DNA from 3 places in the Lentibacillus songyuanensis genome. Region 3 is predicted to be linked to each of the others. Evidence: riboswitches for the same ligand, from Rfam matches in the RefSeq annotation. Region 3 holds a riboswitch; each other region holds the start of a gene.
The links. A riboswitch is a leader RNA that binds a small molecule or an ion and turns the genes downstream of it on or off. The one in region 3 is predicted to bind S-adenosylmethionine.
Positions count from the first base shown of each region.

Region 1 (4,291 bases), on a different contig from region 3:
ATCCTTCGAGTAAACACCCATTGGCTCAATATGAATGCCATCAATATAATCCAAATCATATCCAGTATCTTTTATCGCATTTTCTAAATAAGGTATATGCTGGAAGTAGTTTGCATCTAAATCACCGTCTGCAAGGGCATCATTTGGCAACACATAATCCTGGTATTCTTCAATTTTCAAGTTAATCCCTTTTTCTTTAAGGATTGGCTTTGCTTTCTCTAGTATCTCGGCATGCGGAACGCTGGTTGCTCCAACTTTAATGGTTGTGCTGCCGTCATCGCTTTTTTTACCTTCATCGGAATTACCACATGCTGCTAAAACTAGTAAAACAAATACAGAAACAATTGCTAAGATCTTTTTCATAATAATTTTTCCCCTTTTCCAAATTGTCTGGCTTCAGTGCCCGGCGGCTAGTGGACTTCCTTCACCTCCGTACGATAAATCAACATCGTTTCAGCGGACAAAGGAAGGCCGACTAAGAACGGGCTGTCGCTCGGGCGTCGGCATACCCCTGTTTTAGTGGCATGTTTCCTTTATCTCCTGCGGTAGGAATGTTTGGTTAAGACCGCTGCTTTGCGCAGCAACACCGAACCACCCTTCTTGTCAGGTCGCAGTCCATACGCCGCTAAATGGGCACTTACGCCTTTCTATCGCTTATCTAATTTATTGGAAATAAAGTCTCCAATGAACTGAAAAATAAATACAATTAGTACAATAACAACAGTACAAACAAACACAATGTCGAACTCACGCCGCTGGAATCCGAAATAATAAGCGTAATTCCCTAAACCACCGGCACCGATAACACCTGCCATTGCGGTATAACCGATCAAAGCAATCGCTGTGACGGTTAAACCGGAAGCTAATGCTGGCATGGATTCTGGGAGCAAGACACGAAAAATAATGGTTTTTGTTTTTGCCCCCATGGATTTAGCTGCCTCTACAACCCCTTTATCCACCTCCTTTAAGGCAATTTCCACCAATCGTCCATAAAATGGGGCAGCTCCAATAATTAATGCCGGAAGAGCTGCATTCGGTCCCCGTATCGTTCCCATTAAAAAGTTAGTGAATGGAAATAGCAGCAAAATTAAAATAATAAACGGGATTGCTCGGAAAATATTAACCACCGCAGCAACAATAAAATTAATTAACTTATTCTGCCAAATACCACCCTTGGTCGTCAGATATAGCAGCAGTCCGAGCAAAATGCCAAGGATAAACGTGCCAATCAATGCCAAGATGGTCATATAAAACGTCTCATAGGTGGCCTCCCAAAAATCTTCCATTTTCAGGTTCGGAAATAAATCAGCTAGCATCATGCACCACCTCCACTTCTACTGAGGTAGTTCGGATAAAATCAATTGCCTTGTCCAAATCAGCTGCTTCACCCAGTAATTGGACAAATAATGTCCCATAAGCTCCAGCTTGTGTCTGGGTAATTTTCCCCTGCAAAATATTGATATCAATCGCAAATTCCTTTACCACCTTACTAATGAGTGCCTGATTCGTGGTTTCTCCAATAAAATGCAAGCGAACAATTTTTCCGCGATCATGAATATTTATCAACTCAGTTATATCCTCATGATCATCTGCTGCACCCATTACTTGTTCTACAAACCGTTTCGTCACTTGTTGTTTCGGCCGTGAAAACACATCCAGCACATCTCCTTGCTCGACAATTTTGCCATTTTCCATTACTGCCACCTGGTTACAAATTTTACGAATAACGTGCATTTCATGAGTGATTAAAATAATGGTTAATCCAAGCTGTTTATTAATATCAACCAATAAACTCAAAATGGAATTGGTTGTTTCCGGATCAAGCGCCGATGTTGCCTCATCACACAATAATACTCTTGGATCGTTTGCCAGCGCCCTAGCGATGCCAACCCGTTGTTTCTGTCCACCACTTAACTGGGACGGGTAGGCATTCTCCCGTTCAGAAAGCCCTACCAGGTCAATTAATTCTTGCACCCGCTTGTCCCGTCTCACCTTTGGCACACCGGCAATTTCTAAAGGAAAAGCAATGTTATCTTTTACCGTACGTGACCAAAGCAGATTAAAGTGCTGAAAAATCATCCCAATCTCTTGCCGTGCCAGACGGAGCTGTTTCGCATTCATGTTCGTGATTTCCCTCCCATGAATGACAATTCGCCCGCTTGTCGGCTCCTCCAATCGGTTCAGCAGCCGAACAAAGGTACTTTTACCGGCTCCGCTATAACCAATCACGCCGAATATTTCACCTTCCTTGATGTCTAGCGTTAAATCATCAACAGCAGTAATATTCTTATTATTAGATGTATAAACTTTGCTTAACCCATCAATTGAAATCAAGTGTAGTCCTCCTTTTCCGTTGTTATCATTCCAGTAAGGTTGAGTCGGTGTCATTGTAAGACGATTGATTATCACTTATTATACCCCGCCAAAACAGAAAAACGCCCATCTGTTAAGAGAACAGAAAGACGTCATTATACTTTCACGTTCCCTCATCTGTCAAAGAAAAACTTTGCAGGAATTGGCACCTTTCAAACGAATTATTTGAAGGTTGCCGCGGGTTCATAGGGCCAGTCCCTCCACCGCTCAAGATAAGAGATAATGCATATTAAATTGCTAATGATGAAATTGATATTAGCACTTAAATTCTGAAGTGTCAATACGGCAATAAATAGTCCGCTAATTCCTAATTTAAGCATTATTCGCAAACAGTTCCGGTTTATATTCCAGTAGATAATGATAGATATGGCCAATCGAGCGGAATGCATACACCCGTTCCTTAATCTCCCCACCCTGTTTGATTAACAAGCATGGGACACTTTCAATCTTGTAATTCTGCATAAACTCCGGATTTAGTGAAGCATTCATCGCATAGAAAACGTCTGTGCCATGAACCGATTCAATTTTATCCAGCATTGTTCTAGCCAGTTTGCATGTGCCACACAATGGGGTAAAAATATATACGAAATAATTCTCTTTTGTCATTACTTCCTCTGTAAACTGTTGCAACATGAATCACCCTACATTAAAAATATCGGATTAACGTCAATGCGTTTGCCTGCCAAGATTGTTGCGAGTACCTGTTCAGGAGTTGTTGCTACTTCCCGAAATTCACTACTGACATACAAATGTTTGGCATGCGGCAATTCCCGGGCCAATTGTTTACGCAGCTTGATCCCCGATTCATCCTCATCAACTAAAATAAAGACGTCTTTATTATCTAAATCATACGTGTATAAAAGCTCGTCAAACCGTTCCACACCAAGCGTTCCATTCGTACAGACAATTTCCAAGTCTTCTGTGATCACCTTGTTAATTTGCTTTTTATCGGTTAGCCCCTCAACAATAATCACTTTATCCGATTCATGTATCATGATCCCACAGCACTCCTTCATAAATCAAGCAAAAAAGTCCTTGCAACATTAGCCTATGATGTGAACAAGGCTGACTTTACACCATTTTCAAGGTGCAAGCCAGCCTTCTGGTACGATACGTGCATTCATGGGAAAATTAGCCTTCCTGAATAACTTCCGCATATTGTTTTGCAGATAACAATTCATCTAATTCTGATTCATCAGAAGGTTCAACAACGACCATCCATGCTTTTTCATATGGTGATTCATTCACGAATTCGGGACTGTCATCCAATTCTTCATTCACTTCAACGACTTTACCGCTGATTGGTGCATATAACTCCGAGACTGTCTTTACAGATTCGACACTTCCAAAAGGCTCGTCTGCTTCAATATCGTCACCAACTTCTGGTAATTCAACAAATACAATGTCACCCAACTCATCTTGCGCGAAATCAGTAATCCCGATTCGTACGTTGTTATCTTCCTTTTTTACCCATTCGTGTTCTTCTGAATATAATAAGTCTTCCGGTAAACTCATTGAAATCCCCTCCGTTAATTCATTAAAATAATACTATAACTATACTAGGTATTCCTGTTTATTTCTAGTGTTTCATCTTCATTTATAACCAGTTTTCCTGGAATAGTTCTTCCTTAAATCCAACCGTTACCTTCTGGCCATCCGTTACAATCGGCCGTTTAATTAACATCCCGTCTGATGCGAGCATTTCTGCCATTTCCCCAATACTTGCATTTTTAATTTTTTCCTTAAAATTCCCCTCACGATACTTTTTCCCGCTCGTATTAAAAAACTTCTTTGCGGGCTGCCCACTTTTTTTGATCAACTCCAACAGTTCATCTTTTGATGGCGGGCTGTCCACGATATGTATGCTTGTATAATCAACGTTGTGGTCATCCAGCCACTTCTTTGCCTTTTTGCATGT
Region 1 covers NZ_JBCLVH010000020.1:38,203-42,493, reverse strand. Annotated here, with positions in the region: gene WMZ97_RS16780 (MetQ/NlpA family ABC transporter substrate-binding protein) at 1-363, opposite strand, end outside; gene WMZ97_RS16775 (methionine ABC transporter permease) at 648-1,316, opposite strand; gene WMZ97_RS16770 (methionine ABC transporter ATP-binding protein) at 1,306-2,334, opposite strand; SAM riboswitch class I at 2,484-2,592, opposite strand; gene WMZ97_RS16765 (thioredoxin family protein) at 2,686-3,006, opposite strand; gene WMZ97_RS16760 (toprim domain-containing protein) at 3,015-3,368, opposite strand; gene gcvH (glycine cleavage system protein GcvH) at 3,505-3,888, opposite strand; gene WMZ97_RS16750 (arsenate reductase family protein) at 3,971-4,291, opposite strand, start outside.
Region 1: it holds a riboswitch for S-adenosylmethionine, as region 3 does, so the genes downstream of both, WMZ97_RS16770 (methionine ABC transporter ATP-binding protein) here and WMZ97_RS10995 (methionine biosynthesis PLP-dependent protein) in region 3, are expected to answer to the same signal.

Region 2 (4,291 bases), on a different contig from region 3:
CCAGAAAGGACAACCGTCACATGTTTTCGTGCTTCTCTTGCAACGAAATACAACGGTACACAGGCCGGATCGGCTAATGGATCATCCATATGCCACATGATTTTCGGCAATTTTTCCACATATTCCTCTGGGGAAATAGTGTAGGAGATATTTTCCACGTTTAATTTTTCCGCTGTTTCTTTGGCTACATCTACTTCGGAGAAACCTTCTCGCTCAAAGCCAACCGAGAATGTTTTAATGTTCGGGTTAAATTCTCTGGCCATCGCCACAATTATGGTGGAATCAATCCCGCCAGATAAAAACGACCCAACAGGTACATCACTGCGCATATGTACCTTAACGGAATCATACATGACATCCTGGATGCGCGTGATCCAATTCTGTTTGTCCATCAAGACAGGGTTAAATGTTGCCTGCCAATATTGTGTAAACGCGATCGGCTGCCCCGGCTTTTTAACAAAATAATGGCCAGGTTCCATCTTTTTAATTCCGGTTGTCATCGTATATGGTTCCGGAACAAATTGAAAACTTAAATAATGCTGTAATGATTCACTGTCCACTTTTTGGGTTTCTTCCATTACCGTGATGCTTTTCTTCTCTGATGCAAAAATCGCACCCTCTTCGGTTTCTTTGTAGAATAATGGTTTAATCCCAAACGGGTCGCGTGCGCCATATAATGTTTCATTTTCTTTATCCCATACCAGGATGGAGAACATGCCACGCAAATACTGAAACGCTTGTTCCTTATGCTTGACAAATAAAGCGGCAATCACTTCGGTATCGGATTCGGTTGCGAATGTGTACCCTTCCTGCAACAAATCTTGCCGCAGTTCCACATAATTATAAATTTCTCCATTAAACACCAGCCAGATTTTTTCATCATCATAGCTTAATGGCTGCTGTCCACTGTCTATGTCAATGATACTTAACCGTCGAAACCCAAAAGAAACATATTCATCATGAAAATAACCTTCATCATCCGGTCCCCGATGGGTGATAAGATTGTTTTGCTGTTCAAAAACATGTACGACCGATTCATCCGGCATACTTGGTTTGTTACGAATCATTCCGATAAATCCACACATGGCTTTAGCCTCACTCTCTTGCTTTCGTCATAATACCTTTTAGAGTATATCATAAATGGTGGAGTATTTCGATATAGGAAAGAGAACAAAATCACGCCCTCTCTTTTAGAAAGATGGGACGTGATTTTAAAAATTATTTCCCCGCCAATGCCTTCAATTCCTCCACCTTATCCGTTTTCTCCCACGGGAATAAAATATCAGTCCGGCCAAAATGTCCATATGCGGCCGTATTTTTGAAGATTGGCCGTTGCAGGTCGAGCATGCGTACAATGCCTGCTGGACGTAGATCAAACAATTCACGAACAGCTGCAACGAGCTGCTCTTCACGAACCACCCCTGTATGGAAGGTATTAATCGCAATCGATACCGGTTCTGCAACACCGATAGCATAGGCAAGCTGAACCTCACATGTTTTTGCTAGGCCAGCTGCAACAATATTCTTTGCAACATAGCGTGCGGCATACGCTGCCGATCGATCCACTTTTGTAAAATCTTTACCGCTGAATGCACCCCCGCCATGGCGAGCATACCCGCCATACGTGTCAACAATAATCTTCCGTCCGGTCAGCCCGGCATCCCCTTGAGGTCCGCCAATGACAAATCGGCCAGTCGGATTAATAAAGTATTTCGTTGTTTCATCCAATAAATTTGCAGGAACCACCGGGCGGATTACATGTTCAATGATATCTTTTTCAATTTGATCGGACAAAATATCCTGGTGATGCTGCGTGGAAACGACAATCGTGTCCACCTTTACTGGATTATCGTCTGCATCATACTCTACCGTGACCTGGGTTTTCCCGTCTGGTCTTAGGTAATCAAGCGTGCCATCTTTACGGACATCAGCTAAGCGTTTTGCCATCTTATGGGCAAGTGCAATTGGCATTGGCATAAGTTCTTCGGTTTCGTCACAAGCAAATCCGAACATCAACCCTTGATCACCAGCACCAATTGCCGCAATTTCTTCATCCGACATTTTCCCTTGTCGTGCTTCCCATGCGGTGTCTACTCCCTCAGCAATATCGGGTGATTGTTCATCAATAGCAGTCAGTACCGCACAAGTTTCCGCGTCAAAACCGTATTTTGCCCGCGTATAGCCAATATCTTTAATCGTTTGTCTGACAATCGCCGGAATATCCACATAGGTACTAGTCGTAATCTCTCCGGAAACAAGTACCAATCCTGTCGTTACCGTGGTTTCACAGGCAACGCGTGCATTTGGATCGTTTGTTACAATTTCATCTAAAATCGCATCTGAAATCTGGTCACAAATTTTGTCCGGATGTCCTTCTGTCACCGATTCAGATGTAAATAAACGTCGATTTGCAGCCATAGGCCAAATCTCTCCCTTTACTAATGGTACGGAACTCATCATTATCAATTTTATGATACATGTTCAAATCCGTAAAAAGGATAAGTTGAACATCTCCTTAAAAACAAAAAAGCCTTTCCTGCATTATGAGGAAAGGTGTTGTGGCCTTTCGCTCTTATTGTTCAAGGAAATATCCTTGCATCAGATTAGCACCTTTTCACCTTCGTGATGGTTGCCGGGCTTCATCGGGCCTGTCCCTCCGCCTGCTCTGAATAAGAGAGTCCGTTCGCCATTTATCGTAACGAAAACGACATGGTATGTCAATGTTTTTACCCGGATGTCCTAGATATTATAAAGTGAAAAGTATATTCAGCAAGGAAATTGTAGCCCATTACCCGTAATAAATATCCCTTCATTAACAGACAATACCTATTATAAAATAAAAATGGAGGATCCACTTTAATGGAAACAGATAACAACATTAGATTAACAGCGGCTGAACTCTCAGAATTGTGGGGTTCATACCAAAATGATACCTTATCCATTTGTGTATTTCGTTATTTCTTATCACATGTTGAAGATACGCAAACTCGTCAATTAGTGCAGCACGCATTAGAATTATCACAATCCCATATTTCTAGACTTGTTCAACTATTTGAAAATGAGGGAAACGCAGTACCACAGGGCTTTACGGATGAAGATGTAAACGAAACTGCACCACGTCTTTTTTCAGATAGTTTTATGTTAATGCACATCCAACAAATGGGAATGATAGGCATGAATACGTACAGTGTTGCCGTATCGCTCTCTACTCGTCAAGATGTTCGAGCCTATTATTCCCAATGCCTTCAGGAAAGTGACGAATTGCATAAGATGGCAAATAAAATATTACTTTCAAAAGGCCTATATATTCGCCCCCCATATATTCCAACACAAGATAAGGTTACCTTTGTGGAGTCGAATGATTTTCTTCAAGGATGGTTTGGAAAGCGCAGACCCATACTTTCATTTGAAATTGCCAATCTATTCGCCAATATCCAGCGTAACGCTTTAGGTATTGCATTACTTATTGGCTTTAGCCAAGTCTCCAAGTCAAAAGAGATCACAAACTTTTTCATTCGTGGGAAGGAAATTGCCAGTAAACACGTTGAAATTTTCGGTTCTATTTTACGAGAGGATGATTTACCCATTCCTATGACATGGGACGCAGAAGTGACAAAGTCAACTGTACCACCTTTTTCAGACAAGTTAATGATGTTTATGACTGCTTCAATAATTGGAATTGGAATCGGGTATTACGGCACTAGCCTGGCATCCAGTTTACGAACAGATATTTCCACCCATTATGTGAGATTAACTGCAGAAATCGGAAAATATTCGCTTGATGGTGCAAAGCTATTAATTAAACATGGCTGGATGGAACAACCACCGATGCAAGTTGACCGCGATAAATTAGCAAAAAAGCAACAATAATGCATATGTGTAAATAGTTGAAGGACGGTGTTTTTTACCGTCTCCCCTCATTTTAACGTCTGAAAAAACCATCATATCTGTTTGCAATTACTTGATTGTATTCCACATTTGAGGGACAATCAATATGCTTGAAAAATTGAATGGTTCAGGAGTAGTACATAACATAACCACTTGAACTTATAAAAAGCTTAGAAATATACGCTGATTTCATGCTTAAATGTTTGGGATTATACCGTGTCACTGTAGGTATTTCCACCTTTTTCTTCTAGCCATTCAACTTTTTCAAGAAATTTAATATATTAGTATGGACTAATTATTTTAATGTGTTATACTATTAATCAGAATTAAGGAAAAGACATACAGTGAGTAAATAAAATGCATCAAAGGAAGGTGTCCTATGAAATCGATGGAACGATCCACA
Region 2 covers NZ_JBCLVH010000029.1:31,294-35,584, reverse strand. Annotated here, with positions in the region: gene asnB (asparagine synthase (glutamine-hydrolyzing)) at 1-1,085, opposite strand, end outside; gene metK (methionine adenosyltransferase) at 1,219-2,418, opposite strand; SAM riboswitch class I at 2,570-2,676, opposite strand; gene WMZ97_RS19540 (DUF3231 family protein) at 2,860-3,870, shown strand; gene pckA (phosphoenolpyruvate carboxykinase (ATP)) at 4,268-4,291, shown strand, end outside.
Region 2: it holds a riboswitch for S-adenosylmethionine, as region 3 does, so the genes downstream of both, metK (methionine adenosyltransferase) here and WMZ97_RS10995 (methionine biosynthesis PLP-dependent protein) in region 3, are expected to answer to the same signal.

Region 3 (4,291 bases):
ACACGTGCGATCGGAACGCCAGCTTGCAGGATGGCAATGACCGCTTCTACGGCGTCGTCTACACTGGCAAACGCAGCCCGTGCCGCCATCACATGTTCTGGAATTCCATAGATGCGTAATGTTAACTCGGTAAAACAGCCCAACGTCCCCTCCGATCCGACAAAAATACCGCTCAAATGATAACCGGAAGAGGACTTCGCTGCCAGGTTACCCGTATGAATAATCGATCCATCAGCAAGAACGACCTCCATATCCCTTACCTGATCACGCATAATTCCATACCTTACTGCCGTTGTACCGCTTGCATTTGTTGCGGCCATCCCGCCAAGTGTGGCATCTGCTCCCGGATCAACCGAGAAAAATAGCCCATACTTTTTCAATTCTTTATCCAACTGGGATCGTGTTACCCCAGGCTGTACCCGCACAAGAAAATCATTTTCCCGTACTTCCAACACCTTATTCATTAGTGAAAAATCTACAACAATACTGGATTCATACGGGATCACATTCCCCTCCAAACTGGAAGCAACCCCAAATGGAACCACCGTTTGCCCGTACTTGTTTGCCAATTTGATAATAGTACTCACTTCATCGGCCGTTTCCGGAAAAACGACTACTTCCGGCAAATGTGGGGTATGATAGGATTCATCACTGCTATGCTGCTCCAATATCGTTTCATTTTTAGTAACACGATCCGGGGCTAATTCGTGCTGCAATTCATCAAATAATGCCATATGTAACCTCTCCTTTGTATTAAAAGTCCAAACACTTAACCCTTCATACTATTATACTATCACTTTACTTCCTATGAATATAGCACTATTTTTTCAATCTTATCGCCCAAAATCACATTATACAGTACCTAATCATGGGTTGTTGAATATAGTGAAATTGACTAGTTTAAAGGAGGAACCTGACACAATGGAAACATCAAGAAAAAACCGCCCAAAGCATCTCGCTTGGCATGAAACACTTGAAATACACGAACTTGTAGCATTTCAATCGATCGGATTAATGAAATTAAAGCATGCGGTTGGTGACGTCAAAGATAACATGCTCCGTAATTTGTATGTGCAATGTATTAAAGATATGGAAAACAATTTAAAGGAACTTACACAATTTTATTCGTTGGCGCCCAGAGAGACAGAAGGGGAAGAGGGGTTTCGCGAGCTTGGAAACAGCTTTTACGCTGGCGACTTATTAGTTTTAACCAAATCGTGTGTGAAAAATTATGCCGCTTCCATCACAGAAGTCGCTACTCCTCAACTAAGGGAAACATTAAATCAGCACTTGCAAAAAGCGATTGAAGCCCATGCCAATGTATTTTCATACATGTTCGAAAAAGGAGAATATCCGGCATATGATTTGGAAAAGTTATTGCAAAATGACCTAAAAAACGCACATAAAGCACTAAAAATGAAATATAAATAGCCATTAATAATATCAAGTGAGAGTAACTATACCATCTCTCCCTATCGGCCACTAGAAATAAAGCTTTCGGGCTTTTTTGACCTGTTTCATACGCGGAGCTTTGTACCCATGCTCATAAATCCGGCCTTTATCCATTTGACAATGGGTAAGTAATGAATCCAGTACACCACCATGCTGGTCCACCGCATGTTGAAAGATGTTCGCCGCCACCCGGGCATCTTCTAAGGCGTGGTGGTGTTCAAATGTGATTCCATGCTCGGCTGCGACTGTATTTAATTTATGATTCCGCAGCTGTGGCCATACTTTCCGGGAAATAGTTGCCGTACACAAGTAATCCAGCTCCGGATATGGAATCTGAAAATAATCCAGCGTATTACGAATAACACTCATATCAAAACTAGCATTATGAGCAATAACCAGATGATTATGAAGATATTCACGTAATGTCGGCCAAATTTGAGCAAATGTAGGCTGATTTTCAATGTCCCGACTGGTGATTTCATGTATAGCAATGTTAAACGAACTAAATTCCATTAATGGGTTGATCAGCGTATAATATTCATCAACAATCTCATGTTCATTGGCCACAACAATACCAACCGCGCATGGACTGTAACGTTTTGCATTAGCAGTTTCAAAATCGATTGATGTAAACTCCATTATGTACCTCCCCTTTACTCTATCATAGCACAAAACATCGTCTGTCAGCATCCCAGCGAATCACAGCAGTAATGACGGAATTACGAAGGAAAACAAACGTTATCACCATTTGCTACTGACTAAACTTTCCTAGCGAAACTGCTGATAGCAGATCCTTTCCATCATATGTTTGTTACATAATTTTTGCTTGACTTTCCAGCTAGATAATTGTAAAGTATTGATTAATATTCTAAAATTTAAATACTATTTTCTTATCCAGAGAGGTGGAGGGACTGGCCCTTTGAAGCCTCGGCAACAGCCTGTAATAGCCAAACAGGTATTGTGCCAATTCCAGAAGCGCCATGCTTGAAAGATAAGAAGAGCATCAACCGTTTATATTACAGTCTCTTCTTTTTAAGTGGAGGCTGTTTTATATTTTTCCCGCATGAACGTGAAAAGACCTCTATTTTCGTATTTGAGAATATGGAATAAATTCATTTTATCAGGAGATGATCACATGACAGAGAGAAGCATCGAAACAAAGTTAGCACAACTGGGAAGCTACAGTGATAAAGCAACAGGTGCTGTTAATCCACCGATTTTTTTATCAACCGCATATAAACATGAAGGGCTCGGCCGGTCCACCGGTTACGATTACAGTCGCACCAAAAATCCAACCCGCTATCTGTTAGAGTCAGCATTCGCGGATTTAGAAGGCGGAGATGGAGCGTATGCCTGTAGTTCCGGTATGGCTGCCATTCAGTTAATATTTTCCCTTTTTCGATCTGGTGACGAGCTCATCGTTACAGAAGATATCTATGGCGGTACATACCGATTACTCGATCTTTATGCAGAAAACTATCAGATTCAGACGTCCTACAGTGATTTTTCCGACTTAGCTCAAACGGAGCAGCTGATCACCGGCAATACGAAAGCGATTTTACTTGAAACACCGACAAATCCATTAATGCAGGAAGTGGATATCCAACAGATTGCCGAGCTTGCGCGTAAACATCAGCTGTTAGTAATTGTAGATAACACGTTCCTCACCCCTTACTTGCAGCGTCCACTCGAATTGGGTGCAGATATTGTGATTCATAGTGCAACCAAATATATTGGCGGGCATAATGATGTGCTGGCGGGGTTAGTGGCGGCAAAAGGGCCAAAACTCTGTGAACAATTAGCGATGATTCATAATGCCTCAGGTGGGGTGTTGTCCCCATTCGATTCCTGGTTATTAATCAGGGGCCTAAAAACTCTTTCACTGCGAATGGAAAAACACCAACAAAACGCCCAAGAAATTGCCGCGTTTTTACGTGAACAACCGGAAATAGCGGATGTTCTTTACCCGGGAAAAGGCGGCATGCTATCATTCCGCCTCCAGCAAAGCGAATGGGTTGATTCATTCCTGCAGCAGCTGCAATTGATCACATTTGCCGAAAGTCTTGGCGGTGTCGAGAGCTTTATTACGTACCCGGCAACCCAGACCCATGCCGACATTCCGGTTGCGGAACGTGTAAGGCGCGGTGTCGATGATCGGTTATTGCGGTTTTCCGTTGGTATTGAACAGGCCCATGATTTAAAACAGGATTTAAAACAGGCATTATCCGTATTGGCCAAAGAATCACGACTATAAACTATTAGACGAGGACCGGGTAAAGAGCGCCCGGCCGTTTGTGTTGAGTGACCGAACGAGGGGGTTTTTTCCCTCGTTCGGTAGCCCTAATGCGTATGGAGTATATACGCAAAGATAATTTACCCCGTGTTGAGTTATTCCTAATAATGGGAATTTCAATATTATTTAAGACCCCATCATAACAGGACAACGGGATAGACCCAAATTCGATACTAAAAAGCCAGCCTTTATGAATGAAATTAAAGACTGGCTTTTGGTTATTCAATAAAACGCTTGTCAACAAACGTACTAAAATCGGGTTTTTCTTTAAGAAATTGTAAATCAAAAGAAGAGTTACCAAATTTTTGAATCGTATCTACATCCACATCATAGACGAAATGTGTGCGTTTCCAGGCATTTTCCATGACATCACGCTCCATTTTCTGTCCAGTAATATCATCAATACTTTGAATAGTTATATCAATGGATTCATCCGTGTGTTCGTTAATATAGTCAATCGATTCTATATGGGCATCGACCATTTTTTGCACCAATTCCGGATTATCTTTTGCAAACTCGGAACTTGTCACGAATACAGCTGCTGGT
Region 3 covers NZ_JBCLVH010000009.1:91,845-96,135, forward strand. Annotated here, with positions in the region: gene WMZ97_RS10980 (FAD-binding oxidoreductase) at 1-734, opposite strand, end outside; gene WMZ97_RS10985 (spore coat protein) at 922-1,431, shown strand; gene WMZ97_RS10990 (3'-5' exonuclease) at 1,483-2,091, opposite strand; SAM riboswitch class I at 2,340-2,450, shown strand; gene WMZ97_RS10995 (methionine biosynthesis PLP-dependent protein) at 2,588-3,706, shown strand; gene WMZ97_RS11000 (aliphatic sulfonate ABC transporter substrate-binding protein) at 3,964-4,291, opposite strand, start outside.